DNA from 4 places in the Paenibacillus sp. 2RAB27 genome. Region 1 is predicted to be linked to each of the others. Evidence: riboswitches for the same ligand, from Rfam matches in the RefSeq annotation. Region 1 holds a riboswitch; each other region holds the start of a gene.

Region 1 (4,327 bases):
ATCAGATAGTCCCATCCGATCACATATTTACCCACGGATCGGAAGGCAATCAGCCAAATGAATACAAGAAGCATGGCAGCTACACTTGCCCATAAACTGCTATAGTGAAACTGGATCGTTATTAAGGCAAGTGATGCCACCCATCGAAAACAAACAGATACGAATCGAGTTCGTTCAGCGGCAAATCTGCCTTCCTGCCAACTCGCTAATAGGTTCGCTACTTTTAATAGAAGTAATAGAGCGAATATGAGAAGAAATGGCTGTGCATCAGTACCTAGACAGTGTTTATATAGGGGTTTTACTGCGACCCATCCGAGAAATAACCAAACAGCCTGAAGTGATAAACTATACAAAAAGCTGCTTCGGAAATAGGTGCCCATTTCATGTTCAATCCGCAATAGAAACATCCGATCGGCACTGCGAGTCAGCGTTCGAATGGAGCTTGAAGCGACGAGTGGAACAAGCACGAGCAACACGATCCATAGGTACGGATAATCTGTCGGAAGACGCTGTAATGTTTTTGCATAATAATAGGAAGAAACGATGACAAGAAACAACAAAAAGCCGATAAAGTTGCTGCGTGCGGCATACTGCCAATATCCCATGGATTCCTTCCAATAATGTTGAAAACGCTGCTTCCATAATGCATGTGTATTAAATGCAGGCGTACTATCGGTTAAGTGACTCATGCCTTGTCTCCTTGAACGAGCTTGTAGAAGATGTCGTCTAATGACGCCTGAGGCAGCGCCGTCTGGGCGCGTAATTCGACTAAATCTCCCTGAGCCACCATGTGCCCTTTGTGGAGAACGACATAAGCATCGCAATATTTTTCAATTGTAGACAAAATGTGTGAGGAAATGAGAAAGGATGCACCTTTTTTCTTCATTTGAACCATGAGATCAAGCAAGGAACGTATGGCTAAAGGATCGAGTCCGAGAAATGGTTCATCGATAATATATAAAGAAGGTTCGATCAGGAAGGCATTCATGATCATGACCTTCTGTTTCATCCCTTTGGATAAATGACTTGCGAAGCTATTCAGCTTGTCTTTCATTTGAAACTGCTCTAATAAGGATCGAGAACGGGTTTCATAATCCGCTTTAGAAATACCGTAAGCCATCGCTGTTAGCTCGAGGTGTTCGCGAATCGTAAGTTCTTCGTATAACTCTGGACTTTCAGGCACATAAGCGTATGTTGCTCGGTAAGGTAGCGGATTTTCGGCCAACGTTAAACCGTTAATGCGAATGGACCCTTTTTGTGGCTGAAGCAGCCCAAGAATATTTTTGATGGTGGTACTTTTCCCTGCACCATTAAGTCCAATTAGCCCCATCATTTCACCTTGACGGATCGAGAAGGAAAGGTTATGAAGAACGGGTTTGTTGGGTAAATATCCACCGAATAAAGCGTTTACTTGCAAGATGGGACCCATCTCAATTGCCTCCCTAAATAGCAAATTTTTGGTATTATTCATTCAAATACTTCCAGAATCATTATAAACAAAATTGCATTTTTAGCCTAGTTTTGACCATTATACACTGAAAAATCGCGTATACGTACGTTAAAGTTAGACACATGTAGATATAAGTGGGTTATATATGAAAAATAATCGAAATTTAGGCGATTTAGCCCTTTTTAACGGGTGTTAATCCCTTTACAGGTTGAGATTAACAGCGTAATATACTTTTCATAATAACTTAATATCCAATTTGCCAATTTTCCATTCGCTGAGTTCCAAATGTGGAAACGGGGGAACCACTGCAAGCTTAATGAGCATACCAATGCGGTTAAGTAAGCAGAGAGTAACAGGGGTGAATCATAGACGTCAAACAAGCAGTTTGCGTTTACGTAGGGCGACTCTCACGTCCGAATCCGTCAGCTAACCTCGTAAGCGTAAGAGAGGTAACGATTGTCGTGCGTGCTATTTGTATTTCATTATGCAAACTAAGCCAGCGAGAAGAGTCCTCTTCTTGCTGGCTTTTTGTCCACATACAGGGTTCTACACAGATCAGAAGACATAAAATAACCCGGAATTCATAGGATGATGAATAGGTAAAAGGGGGGGACGACCAGATTCAGCGAAGTAACTTGCTGATGATGGCGAGCATTAAGTTAAACTAAAAACCTTAGTCGCGTCAAATTAATCATGCTGTAACCTGGCGGCGAGGCTTTGAAGGAGGACCGAAGAAGTGGGCAGTATCTCAATTAGCGAGACCCATGTAAAACGATCATCCAGCATGTCCTTCGCATTGCGATGGAAGCATGAAAACTTGCGTTTGATTTTAAGCCTAGCTATAATCTCAATCGCAATGACTTTCATGTTTTTGGTGTTGTTGTACGGAACGGCTACCAAGAGCGTATCCGTGGTTGTTAATGGACAAGAAACTATTGTGCACACGAAGCAATGGGTCCTGCAACGCCTACTGGATGAACAAGCCATAACGATTGGTGAGCACGATGAAATTTCAGCTTCACTCACGACCAAGCTCAAGGGTGGAGACAAAATTGTTATCGAGCATGCTTCACCGATTCAATTGACTGCTGATGGAAAGACCACCACTGTTTACACAACTGCAAGAACGGTAGAAAGTGCATTGCAACGTTTACATATTGCACTTGGGGAGAACGATCGTATTTCTCCCGAACCGACGTCCGCTCTTACCACTGGCGATGAAATCAAGATCGTCCGTGTGAAAAAAGAGACGGAGGAAGTCTCTGAACCGATCGCATTCGAGACAGAGAAAAAGAATGACGCATCTTTACTTAAAGGGAAAGAGCAAGTGGTCCAAGAAGGTAAAGAAGGCGTTTTGGTCAAGAAGAAAGAAAAGACTTTCGAGGACGGTGTTTTAGTCGCGGAAGCAGTTGTGGGTGAAGAAGTACAAACAGAAAGCATTAAGAAAGTAGTTTCCGTAGGCACGAAAAATCCTGTGGTTGTTCTCTCCGCCTCTTCACCGAGTGTGGATGAGGTTTCCAAGAACGGTGTGACCTTCGGCTACAAACAAATTCTCAAAAACGTGAAGCTGACGGCTTATTCAGCGGATGTTGCTTCGACAGGCAAAACTGAGGGCTCCTCGGGTTATGGTAAGACCTACACAGGTACTACGGTGACTGAAGGGCGTACAATTGCTGTCGATCCGAAGGTTATTCCGCTAGGTTGGTGGGTATACATCGAAGGGATTGGTTTCCGTCGTGCTGAGGATATTGGAAGCGGCGTGAAAGGCCAAATGATCGATGTGTACTATGAAGATCACGGCTATGCGAATAAATTTGGCACGAAGCAAGGGTACACTGTGTATGTGGTTGGCCCTACAAAACCGTCCCAAAACTAACGTGTAAACGGTAGTTTTGACGGGAACACTACTAAATACACGTAGCTTGGCATCTGCCTGCGCGAAAGAAGAGGAGACCCCTCTTCTTTTTCTGCGTACTGGGGAAGGAAAACGGTGATGATAAAAGAAATGATCGTTGTGGAAGGCAAGGACGATACAGCTGCAATCAAACGGGCTGTGCAGGCGGATACCATTGAAACAGGCGGTTCTGCCATCGGACAAGCCGTACTGAAGCGGATTGCGTTGGCTCAGCAGCGCAGAGGCGTCATTATATTCACGGATCCGGATCACGCAGGGGAACGGATACGCAAAATCGTGGCAGCGAAGGTACCTGGCTGCAAGCATGCCTTCATTACGCAGGAGCAAGCGGCGTATAAGGGCGACATCGGTGTCGAGAACGCGACGCCGGAGACGATCCGTCAGGCGCTGCAGAGCCTGCGGACAGAGTATAACGCTGTCGTCTCGCAGCTGACGATGGAGGATCTGATCGCTGCCGGTCTCATCGTGCATCCGGATGCGGCTGCTCGCCGCTTGGCCGTAGGCAATGCGCTGGGCATTGGTTATTGCAATGGCAAGCAATTTTATAAGCGCTGCGCCATGTTTCAGATTTCTCGTGAAGAATTTGAGGCGGCGCTCGAACATTTGAATCAGTAGAATCCCTAGAACCCTATAGATACGAGGTCTATACTATGAATATAACCGGACAAGAGGTTGTTGTAACAGCAGAAGATGTGGCAACACCAAGTAAAACCAAACAAATTATTAAGAAAAATGGTCTAGTGCTGAAGAAAAGCTTAGGCCAGAACTTCTTAATTGATCAAAATATATTGAGCAAAATCGTCTTGGCTGCTGAGCTCGGGCCTACGAAGGCTGCGCTCGAGATCGGCCCTGGCATCGGCGCGCTCACACAGCAGCTAGCCAAGCTCGCTGGCCGCGTGCTGGCCGTCGAGATCGATCAGCGCCTGCTGCCCATCCTGGACGAGACGCTGGCTCCTTACCCC
Region 2 (4,327 bases), on a different contig from region 1:
CTTTTTCACCATAATAAGGTCACCTCGTCTACAAGTTCTCCCTATTATTGTACACTTCTATTGATGTAAATGATACGGCACTGTTGCAACAACGATATCCTTATCGGCTTGAAGCTTCGAACGAATCCGCGCCGCAGATTGATTATGGAGCAGACGGTGCCACCATTTCTTCGGCATGAATTGCGGGAGAATAACCATGATCGACTGCTTCTCCGACATATGAGTGTCGATGCGATCAATGAATTCAGCCAGCGGCTTCAGAATCGTTCTGTAGCGTGATTTGAACACTACGAGTCGAACACCTGGATCCCAGATCTGCCACTTCTCCTGCATCGATTCTTCGTCCTCATCCGAGAAGGAGACATAGAACGCGATGACGTTAGGCGAGAGCGATTTGGCATAGTTCAGGGTCTGCTCTACCGCTTTGTGAATCCCAGCCACAGGCACGATAATGACCGGCTCTTTGGTACATACACGGTCTTGTGTGATATCGATCCGCAACTGTTTGGCTACGTCGTCGTAATGGTGACTAATTTTCGTAATGAGCCAGAGGAGGATCGGTGTAATGATAATGACAATCCAAGCACCCTCGCTGAATTTGGTAACGGAGAAAATGATAAGAACTACTAGGGAGACGATACCGCCCAGCCCGTTGATGATCAGCTTCCCAATCCAGCCAGATACGCGCTCTTTGAGCCATTTCCGAACCAACCCCGTCTGAGCAAGTGTAAAAGATAAAAACACGCCAATCGCATAAAGCGGAATAAGTGCATCGGTTTTACCTTTAAAGCCAATCAATAGCAGGCTGGCTAATACGCCTAGCGTAATAATGCCATAGTGATACGAAAGCCGATCCCCACGGAAGGAGAACATGCGCGGGAAGTTTTTGTCTTGGGCCATGATGGACGCCAAGATCGGGAAGCCATTGAAGCTTGTATTCGCAGCGAGCACCAAGATGAGCATGGTCGCGATTTGCGTCGCGTAGTACATAACGCCTCGGCCAAAGGCCTGCTCCGTCACCATCGAAAGAACCGATGTATGACCGTTATGATCCGGTGCCACCCCATACCCTAAGGCAATCAGTGTTACACCACCGAACACGATGGCCAACAAGCCGCCTAGAGAGAGGAGTGTTCGTTTGGCATTATTGACAGATGGCGTTCTAAAATGCGGTACGGCATCAGAGATCGCTTCGATCCCCGTTACAGCTGAACAACCGGACGAGAACGCTTTGAGAAGTACGAATAGGGTTAATGAGTTCGTCGCTGAGCTTGGTGCGAATTCGATCGCATGCGTATTCATAGATCCTGTCAGTAAATCGAAAATACCTTTACCCACTAACAACAAGATACAAAGAATAAAAAAGTACGTTGGAATCGCGAATACCGTTCCTGATTCGGAAGTACCTCGCAAGTTCAGCCAGACCATAATCCAAACCAGTAAGATGGTCAGCGGAACAATGTACGGTACAGCCGATGGAAATGCCGAGGTAATTGCCTGGACACCAGCCGATATCGAAACGGCTACGGTTAAGGTATAGTCGATTAGCAGAGAGACACCGGTAAGACGTCCCCACACCATGCCTAAATTTTCTTTCGTCACCATATAGGCGCCGCCGCCCATCGGGTACGCTTCGATCACCTGTCTATAGCTCAACACGAGCAGTAGAATCAAAGCAATAATCGAAACCGCAATCGGCAACGAGAAGGCAAAAGCTGCAACCCCCACTGTCGCGAGCTCTAACAGAATTTGCTCCGTCCCATACGATACGGATGATAAGGCATCTGACGACAAGATAGGGAGGGCTTTCCAGACAGGCATTTTCTCCGACTCAATCTCACTCGACTTTAGCGGCTTACCGAACACAATTTTTTTCAATGAATCACTTGTCATTTCGCCGTTGTTCCTCCAATTAAAGCCATATCAATACTATATTTTTGAAAAATGGACGCAAAAAAACACAAGGATCGACCTTGTGTTTTGAACACACGTTCTCCTTTCTCACGTTCGCTTACGAGGTTAGCTGCCGGGTTCGGGCCGCGAGAAATCTGCCCTAAAAGGTACTGAATCCGTACCGTTATTCACCCCATGTTACTCGTGGTTCCCCCGCTTTTCTTAAAAGAAAATTAAGCGAAATATTCAACTGTTCATGTACGTGTTGAATACTACTCTCTTCTACCAACATAGTAAAGGAGGGAAAAAACGTAAAAAGCACTCTCCGACCTCACGTTTCACCCGATAATTCGCTTACAATTACCTGATTCGTTGATTATCTTCCATTCTCGTAGCTAATCAGGGTATTTTGACTAAACAACAAGTTTGCAATCCATCAAAGTTGCTAGTTCGTGCGAATATTACGTTGGATGATGAGGTTTTTCACTTTAGGGCACTACCATTGTAGCGTGGTTGACTGAAACCGAGTTATTTAACAACCGCTTCCTTTAAATAATCGTGTAGTTGACCCAATCCACGCGAGTTCCGCCCATTTTGTCAAAAAACTGTTGTGCACGATGATTGTCTGGCGCGGTGATCCATGACATGTAGGCATAGCCGTTTTCCTTGGAGTAGGTTTGGCACTTCTGGAACAAGTCTTCTTCTGCAGCGGTCCCCCGGTAAGACTCGAGAAGGAAGAGGTCATTCATGATCGTAATGGGATTTGCCTTCATCGTACTACAAGAAAAATACAAGGTCGCAAAGCCGACGAGTTCTCCCTCTTGGTCGACAACAAACTGTATACCGCCTTGTTCCTGAAGCAAGTTTCTAATCAGTCGATGAATAGAAGTTATCAGCGGCTGTGGCTTCTTATAAAAGCCTACAATATAGGCACACATCAACTCTGTTAATGCCTCCAAATCTTCAAGTTCCACTTTTCTTATCACGTGTCCCATTGTATTCCTCCATGTGTTTTATGAATAATAATACAATTATATGTATAAACATTCAACAATTTACTAATTTAATACAAGCCAATTCATTGACACACCCTACCCGCCATGATAAACTGTCACAAAATATATTATAGTTTAGATCGGAAGGTGTACCATGTCAGACAACGCAACCTCTTCAGCTCAAGGAACAACACACGCTCAACCTGAGATGCCTGGCCGCTTACGAGAAACGCCTGTCTCCTGGTTGCTCTGTTTTACAATTGTACTTGTTATCATGAACACGATGATGTTCAATCTGGCACTGCCCAAAATTTCCGTACAATTCGAGCTCAGTCCTTCAACGGCATCGTGGATTGTTACGGGGTATTCAATCATTTTCGCCATCGCATCGATCACCTACAGCCGCTTGTCCGACTTCGTGCCTATTCGCAGGCTCTACGTCATTGCCCTGCTCTCGCTAGGCGGCGCCTCCATTCTAGGGTTGTTCACGGACAGCTTCGGACTGTTGCTATTTACGCGGTTGATTCAAGCATCCGGCGCAGGTGCGATCCCTTCGCTTGGTATCGTACTCGTAACCCGCTACATTCCGTTGTCTCGTAGAGGCAGAGCCATGTCGCTCATCCTTTCCGCGGCTTCTCTTGGCTTGGGACTAGGTCCCGTCGCAGGGGGATCCATCGTTCAGTATTTGGGCTGGCATTTCCTGTTCGTCATTACAGCGGTAACGCTGCTGCTAATTCCTATCTTTCTCATCCTGCTGCCAAAAGAAAAACCAGAAAGCGGCTCGTTCGATTTCATCGGAGCTCTGCTCCTCGGGATTGGGACGACGGGGTTGCTGCTCTTCCTTACGTCTAAGAGTCTGATCGCACTCCTAGCAGGCGTCATCGCGATTGTCCTATTCACTCTGCGCATTCGCCGAGCCTCACAACCGTTCGTGCTGCCTGCCCTATTCGGCGACAGACCCTATATGGCGCTCAGCGCAATCGGCGTGTTTTCCTATATGATCAGCTTTGGCTTCTTGTTCCTTGCGCCACAGATGCTTGCGCGGGTTTTCGGCTTAGCTCCGCTTACTTCGGGACTATTGCTCTTCCCTGGCGCTTTGTTGGCTATGCTCGTCTCCAATCGCGTGGGTCGCATCATTGACCGCTATGGGAATACGGCGTTACTCCGCTACGTACCATGGTTGATGCTAGTTTCAACCGTAGGGCTTGCCCTGACTGCAAGCTATTCCTCTTACTGGATTGCTGCACTCTACATCCTGGTCAGCATCAGCTTTACGACACTTTCCAGTGCTGTATCCAATGAGCTCTCCCGGCAATTGACCACAGATCGCATCGGCTCGGGCATGGGCTTGTTCCAATTGTTGCAATTTTTCAGCGGCGCGTTCGCCGTTGCGCTCTCGGGAAGCGCACTGGTCTGGCAAAAAGCCCTGCCGCTCGAAC
Region 3 (4,327 bases), on a different contig from region 1:
CTTTTATTTATCGTTAAGACTAAGTCGTCTATCGGTCCGATGATTTTCTGCACCTCCGGCAGTTGATAAAACGTACTCGTTTTGTCAATATCGTTCATCTCATCGTTAGCAGAATACATAAAAATAGCCTTCCCTGCTCCGAGAGCTAGTCCTAACTCAACATGGCTTCCCTTACCCGCTGGCAACATGATGATGAAGAGATCTGCACGCAATACGGCTTCTTTCTCTTTCGCACCAATCGCCGCGAGCTCTTGAAGTGAATCGATACCTGTATGCATCGTCCAATCGTATGTTTGAAGATATCCCATAGACTTCAACTGCTTCGCAACATATCGGACATTGTCGATGTTTTTGAAACTGGATGCAAGATAGAATTTCAATTGGATCCCCTCTCTTCTCTTCTCCCTACTTACTTTTGCTCAGCTAAAATTTTCAACTGCTCATTCCGATAGTTCAAAAATCGTGTCATATATCTCCTCAACACAACCCTCTCAACGATCCATCCGACCCAGCCCAGCGGGGCCTCAAAAGTTAATGTATCTTTCATCAAAGTTTTATTACCTAAATCGATAAATTCGTGCTCATGCCTCATACTTTTAAACGTACCCTGCAACATCTCATCAACAAAGCGGTAAGGCCGAGCATAATTCGATATGAGTGACTTGTGTTTTTGCCTAATGAAGAAATGTCTCGCCTCAAAAGTAACTGTATCCCCTCCACTAATCATGCCTGTTGTCGTTCCAGCTATCGCTCGTTCCTTGGTATGTGGCCAAACAGTCCGCGTATGTATATCAATATTCGTTGCCATGTCAAAGCAAACATCAATAGATGCTTTTATTTCGATTTCTGTGAAAATCTTAATCACKGGATGCACCTCAATATTCTTTCTGTATCAATTTAGATTTTCAGCTACATAATACGATCCTTGCCGATCCATATGATATATAATACCATCACATACAATTAGTAGGTTGGATTTATTGGATTTTATCCATTGTTGCGGAACGTAGTTCCCCTTCGCAGTACAGGTGACCCACACTGAAGCGTTAATACAAAAAACAGCCTCCCAAGGGAGACTGCCACAATCCACGATTATCACGTAACTTAACTTAATTACTTATAAATTCCTGTACCCACTCACCGTTGTAATAACCCACGCCAATTTGGGTATAGTTCGGACTCAAAATATTCGCTCTATGACCTGAACTATTCATCCATGCTGTCATGACAGCATCAGGCGTTTGTTGACCTTTGGCGATGTTTTCACCCGCGTAGGAATAAGAGATGCCATAGGAGCTCATCATATCAAAAGGTGACCCGTAAGTTGGCGATGTATGATCGAAATAGCCGTTATTGTACATGTCTTTCGCTTTATCCAGTGCCATCGCGGTAAGTGCGCTATTGCTGGTCAAAGGCTTCAATCCAGCCTTCGTTCTCTCCTGGTTGACTAAGGTAACCACTTGGCTAGCGAAAGTGGATTGCGTAGGTGCTGGCGTAACCTGTGGTTTAGTCGCAACAGTTGTACCCGTGCTTCCTGGGATGTTGAGCTTCATGCCCGACCAAATCACGTTCGGGTTGGATACTTGCGGATTCGCCTTGATCAGCGAAGTAAGGCTGACGCCATATTTTTTCGAGATTAACCACATGGTATCGTTGCCTGCTACCGTGTGCGTTCCCGTAGCAGCAAATGCTGAGTTCGCCCCCATCAAGACGGTCAAACCTAGTGCTCCTGTAACTACAAGCTTCTTGTAACGTTTCACTATAAACCTCTCCTTTTCGCGGCCTGCGAGGTTAGCTGTCGGATTCGGATCAAAGAGTAATCACCCGGCCGCGCATAACGCGACTTCACCCCAAAGATTGGTTCCCCCGTGCTTCAAAAAAGCTTCGGCCTTCTAAGTTTTGATCCAGCATGGATCTCAACGATTGTAACATGGGAATTCAGTGAGATCATGACTCAAAATTTACCATCAACAACACGATCTGGATATATCCTCCTTTATTCATACAACTTTTCTCACCATCCCGCGTCTAATCAGTAGCAATACTAACTTAGAAAAGGGTGATGGTTTTGAAGAAATTTGCTATAAAATGCTCGATTGTCATTCTCGGATTGATGAGCGGATTGTTACCGTTACTTCCCATGCAAGCTTCAGCAAGCGTATCTGTGAAGGCATCTCTGCCCTATTTTCCAATTCAAATCAATGGTCAAGACATGGATATTACCCATAGCCAATACCCGTTTCTGGTGTATAAAGACATCACTTACCTACCCATGACATGGAACAATTTCCAAACGCTCGGCATTGAATACAACTGGAGTGAATCCGATGGATTGCAGATTTGGTCAAATCGGAATTTCCCTCCACCCATTCATCAAAACCCGCTTGAACAGGATCTGACAACCAAAAGTAATGCAAGCAGTTACTCTGTCCAAATTTCCGATGTGCCAATTACGATGAATCAAGTAGAAATCAATAATCAAACAGAGCCCTACCMTTTTCTAACGTATCAAGATGTGATTTATATGCCTTTGACTTGGCGATTCGTCCATGATCTTCTTCAGATTGACATCCAATGGGGTGATGATGCAGGACTTTCGCTAGTCGGTGGGCAAAATGCTATCTATTCCATCATCGGTGACGATGATAGTTCACTATATTTCTACTCCCTGCTTTCCGCGGACCCTGCAAAATCCATGCTTAAGATGGATAAAAACAACTATCAAATCGAATGGAAAAACAATGAAGAACAAGATCAATTCTTCAAAGGACTTTCTAGTTCTCCCCATCCATTAGCTGGTAAACCAATAKAGTTAGTGCGTAAAGATCGCGATTTGTACTACGGTAATGTAAAAGTATACACACTTACAGACTCCGATGTATGGGAATCGGCAGCCTGGGGAGCACCTGTCCATACGTACGCGGCATTTCCTGCTGGCGATCAACGGGTAATCATATCCGTTAATCTGACCTTGCCGATTGCCGCTATTGGTCCAAATTATGGCACGACCTATACATTTCTTATTCAAAATGGGAACGTGACCCGACTCGAAGATTTCAATCAAAAGCTAGACCGCGTCATCCCGAATCCAGATGGTACCGTGTGGATTGCTTCTGCTAAATTACCTAGTCGAAGTGGCTATATTTCGGGTAGTGCCCGCGTTGGCTTGCTAGACCAAGTAGGAACGCTTCACATGGTAAATGAAAAGCTTCATGAATTGGATGTCAATGCATTAGGTATAACTAATCTTTCATTGACCAATCCTGCATCTACCGATGGAAGCCTCTATATCGTATTGAATGGCATCTCGAATAAGGATTATGCTGTGCAAGATACAGCTGGACTGTACAAACTGAATACGAAATTAGAAACAAAACGGTTATCCGACTATGTCTTTGGCGACTATTATTTGGATAAGAACAGAAACATTTTCATTAAACATCGCAACAATACGATAGAGAATCTGACTACGGGTGAGATGGGAACATGGTTTGATTATGAATTAGCTAAAATGAAATGAAAATACGCGTGTTAGTAAAAAGCAAGAGGCTAGTGGATATATCCATTAGCCTCTTGCTTTTTCGTGCAATCCAGCAAAAATAAGCTTGAAAGCTCAAGCTTGTCATATGTTCTATTTTTAAAATTTGCCTACGGATAGCGCTTGGTATTCCCACAACACATGCTGTACCTCTTTAAATCGTTCCTCATGGCATTGGATAATGACAGCAAGCTCGGGTAATCGCTCTTTTTTGCGAATAACATGTTTAAGTAGCTTCGTTTGTATGATGCGTGTGAGGCAATACCCCACAATAAATCCGCAAATAGCGCAAATAACTCCCCAAATAATTGGCCCCCAATACAATATGAAGCCGAAACTAATCCCAATGACAGTGAATGCCGTGGATGTTGCCATACCAACCTCGAAGGCCAGCGCTTTCTTGTTCGGATTTGAATTGTAATTATGATCGGGTATGTCCATATAGTTTTCCATCATGATAACCATGATTTCATTACGAGCTAGACCCATCTGTTCAAGTACGGCTAGTGCTTCCTCCACTTCTATCGAGTGCTCAAAAGTACTAATGATCAGCATGCGGGTCATTCTCCTTCTCAAACAGACGTAATGGAAAATGTGGATACTTTTCTGCTAAGTATTGCTTCTGCTCTAGACGAAAAAGTCGATTATGATCTTGCGCTGTCATAAATGCGTCATACACAGAGCCTCCAATGACTGACGGCATGAATAATAGCCAATGTGGATTTAGTAGTGCAGTCGATTTGGATAACTTACCAAGTATCAGATAAAGAGTAGCTTCGTGTGATCGCG
Region 4 (4,327 bases), on a different contig from region 1:
CCAATGGCGTTGACACTGATTCGACCTGAACTGGATATTTGGGAACCTGGTGAACATAATGGCACCTTCCGGGGCAACAATTTAGCCTTCATAACAGCCTCGGAAGCACTTCGTTATTGGGAAAATGAGCAATTCTCTATGAGCATTCTGGAGAAAGGCAGGCTGTTAAATAGCTGTCTGCAAGAAATGGTAGCCTCTTACCCACAATTAAAAGGGAAGGTCAGAGGAAGAGGGCTTATGCAAGGTATTGTCTTCGAAGTTAGTGGCCTAGCAGAGAGAATATGTGAACGTGCCTTCTCGAAGGGACTGATCATGGAAACCTCTGGAACCGACAGTGAAGTTGCCAAAATCATGCCACCGTTAATCATTGATGAAGCAGGCTTAGTCCAAGGATTGGACATTTTACGAGAAAGTATGGAAGAAATTTATACAGAATTAAAGTTGACAAGTAAACAGGCATAGGAGGAGCAGGCAATGATAGTAAGACAACTTGCCGAGAGAGTCGGCACTGAATTCCATGTAGATACAGAAACTTGGTATAGTACACGATTGCTTGTGAAAAGTGACCAGGTAGGCTTCTCTTTGCACGATACGACGATTAAAGCCGGTACTGAAACAGAGATATGGTACAAACATCATGTTGAAGCCGTGTACTGTATTCAAGGAGACGGTGAGATTGAAGTCCTCGAAAGCAAAGAGATTTATCCCATTTCCGAAGGAACCCTCTATGTCTTAAACGGTCATGAGAAACATCTGCTGCGCGGTAGAACGGATATGCGTATGATTTGTGTGTTTAATCCGCCTACAACAGGCCGAGAAGTTCATGATGCTGAAGGGACATACCCGTTAGACCAAATCTAATAAGGAGAGTGGCAATCCATGTTGACATCCAAGGGGCAAATTACGGTGAATCGATCGAGCATGCAAGACAGCTATCCATCAAGAATCTATCAGGAGCCAAAGCTACTGGAGCGGCAGGATCTGGTGGTTTATAACCCTACAATTAATCAGACAGAAATTAGTAAGGAGCAGCTTACATTTTACGAGGAAAATGGTTATTTGTTCTTGGAATCCTTTTTTACCGAGGAGCAGGTTCAATTTTGGAAGCAAGAGCTAGCAAGACTTTGGGAGCAAAGTAAAGAAGTGCAGAAGCCTGAAGTGATCAGAGAACCAGGGAATGATGAAATTAGATCCATATTCGCTGTGCATCGTGATGACGAAGTGTTCAAACAAATGGCTTCGGATCAACGTATACAAGACATCGTTAGTCAAATTTTGGGTAGCCAACCCTATATCCATCAATCCAGAATTAATTTTAAACAAGGATTTACAGGTAAAGAGTTTTATTGGCATTCGGATTTTGAAACTTGGCATGTGGAAGATGGGATGCCGAGAATGCGAGCGCTTAGCTGTTCAATTGCGTTAGAAGATAATCATGCCAATAACGGTCCCCTTATGGTTATACCTGGCTCACATCGTACATTTGTTTCCTGTGTAGGGGAAACGCCGGATGAGAATTATAAATCCTCGCTTCGCCGTCAAGAATATGGGGTTCCTGACCAAGAGAGTCTAAAACAGCTTGCCAAACAAGGCGGTATTGTTGCACCTACGGGTAAAGCTGGCTCCATCCTCCTATTCGATTGTAATTTAATGCACGGTTCAAATAGTAATATTACCCCAGATCCGCGCAGCAATGTTTTCATTGTATATAATAGTGTGCTGAATAAACTCAATGCTCCTTACTCAGGTAAGGGACCTAGACCAGATTATATCGCTGAACGCTTATCATGACATGATGTTTAAGGATCTTCCTAGTGGAGGGTCCTCATCGGTAATCAAAGAGGTGAAGCGGCGTGTTATCCATATTAGGCAGCATTCTAGCGATTCAAATCGTCTATGTTTCTTGTTTCACACTCCGTATGATCCTGACTTTAAAAGGTGAGAAGTATACAGCCGCTGCGATTAGTATGATAGAAGAGAACGATTGGTTTTGGAAGTATTGGCTCGAAGAAAAAATGAAAAGTTTTTGTACGCCTGCATTCGCAACGTAGATTCGAAAGCGTTCATCATTACGCTGGAACCAAAGAGCTTGCATGGTGGCTTTTGGTTGAAAATGATTCGGAAATAAGCAGGCATGAGTAAGCGCTGAGTCTTGCACGAGGCAAGAGCGGGGGAACCAAGTAAGCAGGTGTATGGCAGCATGCACAGTTGGGGTGAATCTCAGATGTATTGAGTAGGGCTATTCTCAGGTCCGAATCCGACAGCTAACTTCGTAAGCGTAATTGTGTAGAGGTAACGAGGAGGAGTGTGGCTTAAAGGCTAATTTTCGTTGCCTCTCAAAGGGGGAAAAGTAAAATGAAAAACAAGGAAGAATCCAATTCATCTGAGTATGTACTGGTCAATGCTCCGAACCGAGCGGGAAAAGATTTCATTCATCTATTACGTTCAAAAGGCATTCAATATTATGCACTCACGAACAATAAGTATGGAAAGAAAAAGCTGGAAGCTATGGGTGTGGATTCGATTATTATGGTTGACACCGAAGATGCCGCGACTTGGGTGCTCCCTGATATCCAAATAAGTAAAGTTTATTTATTTGAAATTAGTTTTAATCTATGCAGCAGGTATATTCAAATTTGTAAAGAGTGGGGCTCTGAGTCGATACACGTTGTAACAAAAGGGGATAAGTCAAGGAGTGCATATAGAGGCCTGGGTGCTAACCAATTTACGTACATAAACACGAACAATGAGGTATCATCTCTTTTGCCTTAAAGGTAGGTCGATACATTTCCTAAGTTGTTTATGGAAACTTGTAGAGTTTAAATAGAAGAGAGTAAAAAGTAAGAGTTCATCAAACCACAACTATGTGTTTAAAGCTGTGGTTTGATGGGCTATATTTTGTTTCGGATCAGATGAAATGGCATATTAATGCATTATATTTCCTAATTAGGTAATGATTAATATAAAATAGTATATAGGGATGGTTATAAAAATGGTTTTGTATATTTCAATTGTTATTATTTTGGCTTTTGTTTTATGGGGAGCTCTTGCCCCTAATAAGCTGGCTGATTCCGCGACTTCACTCTTCGACTTTTCGATTAATAATTTTGGATGGTTTTTCTTAATTTCAACGTTTGGTATCTTACTCTTTGCTTTCTATCTTGCGTTTAGTAAGTACGGAAGGATTAAACTGGGTAAAGATGAAGATGAACCTGAATATTCAACAGCAACTTGGTTCGCTATGTTGTTTAGTGCCGGAATGGGGATTGGGCTTGTTTTTTGGGGGGTGTCTGAGCCATTATCCCATTTTTTATCACCACCTGAGGGAGCTTCTGTAGCATCCATAGAAGCTGCACGACTAGCCATGCGTTATTCCTTTTTCCATTGGGGAGTTCATCCATGGGCAATCTACACCATCATTTCGCTAGCCTTAGCTTACTTTCAATTCCGGAAAGGTAAGAGGGGGCTAATTAGCGCCGTCTTTTCACCCATTCTTGGCAAGATATCAGAGGGATGGGTTGGAGGTGTGATAGATACACTTGCCATCATTGCTACTGTATTTGGTGTTGCCACCTCGCTTGGTTTAGGTGCACTTCAGATTAATGGCGGATTAAATCATATGTTCGGTATTTCAATAAGTCCATTTGTTCAAGTGGTCATTATTGCAGTGGTTACGGTTTTATTCTTGCTCTCGGCCACGACAGGCTTGGACAAAGGGATCCGAATATTGAGCAATACCAATTTAATTATAGCCGTCTTGCTAATGACTTTCGTATTTGTAGTTGGCCCTACCTCCTTCATTCTGGATTTATTTACTTCTACTTTAGGGGGATATTTGCAAAATATTGTGTACATGAGCCTACGAATGACTCCGTTTACACAGGGAACCTGGGTTGGTGTCTGGACGTTATTTTATTGGGCATGGTGGATAGCTTGGGGTCCTTTTGTCGGTACTTTTATTGCACGTGTTTCCAAAGGCAGAACAATCAAGGAGTTTGTATTAGGTGTTCTCTTGATCCCAAGTTTATTTAGCTTCGTTTGGTTTTCTGTATTCGGAGGAACAGGGTTGCACTTAGAGTTGTTTGATCATTATCCGATTGCGGCCGCGGCTGAAAAGGATGTTACATCTGCTTTATTTTTAACACTAGAGCAGCTGCCTATGGGGGGGATTATTGCTTTTATTGCCACCTTATTGATTATTACGTTTTTTGTTACATCTGCTGACTCAGCCACTTTTGTTTTGGGCATGCTCTCAACCAAAGGTAATCCAAACCCGTCGAATAAAGTGAAAATTGTGTGGGGAGTTCTTCAGTCATCTATTGCTATA

The links. Region 1 has a riboswitch for cyclic di-AMP ahead of AB4114_RS28605 (ubiquitin-like domain-containing protein). Riboswitches for the same ligand answer to the same signal wherever they lie in the genome.
Region 2: it holds a riboswitch for cyclic di-AMP, as region 1 does, so the genes downstream of both, AB4114_RS16395 (APC family permease) here and AB4114_RS28605 (ubiquitin-like domain-containing protein) in region 1, are expected to answer to the same signal.
Region 3: it holds a riboswitch for cyclic di-AMP, as region 1 does, so the genes downstream of both, AB4114_RS33015 (CAP domain-containing protein) here and AB4114_RS28605 (ubiquitin-like domain-containing protein) in region 1, are expected to answer to the same signal.
Region 4: it holds a riboswitch for cyclic di-AMP, as region 1 does, so the genes downstream of both, AB4114_RS23935 (hypothetical protein) here and AB4114_RS28605 (ubiquitin-like domain-containing protein) in region 1, are expected to answer to the same signal.

What each region holds. Positions count from the first base shown of each region.
Region 1 covers NZ_JBFRGR010000032.1:11,948-16,274, forward strand. Annotated here, with positions in the region: gene AB4114_RS28595 (ABC transporter permease) at 1-689, opposite strand, end outside; gene AB4114_RS28600 (ABC transporter ATP-binding protein) at 686-1,429, opposite strand; cyclic di-AMP (ydaO/yuaA leader) riboswitch at 1,713-1,906, shown strand; gene AB4114_RS28605 (ubiquitin-like domain-containing protein) at 2,187-3,326, shown strand; gene rnmV (ribonuclease M5) at 3,444-3,980, shown strand; gene rsmA (16S rRNA (adenine(1518)-N(6)/adenine(1519)-N(6))-dimethyltransferase RsmA) at 4,016-4,327, shown strand, end outside.
Region 2 covers NZ_JBFRGR010000010.1:142,724-147,050, reverse strand. Annotated here, with positions in the region: gene AB4114_RS16400 (YqkE family protein) at 1-12, opposite strand, end outside; gene AB4114_RS16395 (APC family permease) at 58-1,893, opposite strand; cyclic di-AMP (ydaO/yuaA leader) riboswitch at 1,994-2,143, opposite strand; gene AB4114_RS16390 (GNAT family N-acetyltransferase) at 2,442-2,888, opposite strand; gene AB4114_RS16385 (MFS transporter) at 3,043-4,327, shown strand, end outside.
Region 3 covers NZ_JBFRGR010000050.1:22,411-26,737, forward strand. Annotated here, with positions in the region: gene AB4114_RS33005 (group-specific protein) at 1-380, opposite strand, end outside; gene AB4114_RS33010 (SRPBCC family protein) at 410-865, opposite strand; gene AB4114_RS33015 (CAP domain-containing protein) at 1,110-1,760, opposite strand; cyclic di-AMP (ydaO/yuaA leader) riboswitch at 1,766-1,900, opposite strand; gene AB4114_RS33020 (hypothetical protein) at 2,069-3,520, shown strand; gene AB4114_RS33025 (hypothetical protein) at 3,638-4,093, opposite strand; gene AB4114_RS33030 (hypothetical protein) at 4,080-4,327, opposite strand, start outside.
Region 4 covers NZ_JBFRGR010000020.1:88,774-93,100, forward strand. Annotated here, with positions in the region: gene ectB (diaminobutyrate--2-oxoglutarate transaminase) at 1-462, shown strand, start outside; gene AB4114_RS23920 (ectoine synthase) at 475-861, shown strand; gene thpD (ectoine hydroxylase) at 880-1,791, shown strand; partial or broken gene AB4114_RS23930 (DUF2179 domain-containing protein) at 1,854-2,128, shown strand; cyclic di-AMP (ydaO/yuaA leader) riboswitch at 2,134-2,294, shown strand; gene AB4114_RS23935 (hypothetical protein) at 2,356-2,772, shown strand; gene AB4114_RS23940 (glycine betaine uptake BCCT transporter) at 2,993-4,327, shown strand, end outside.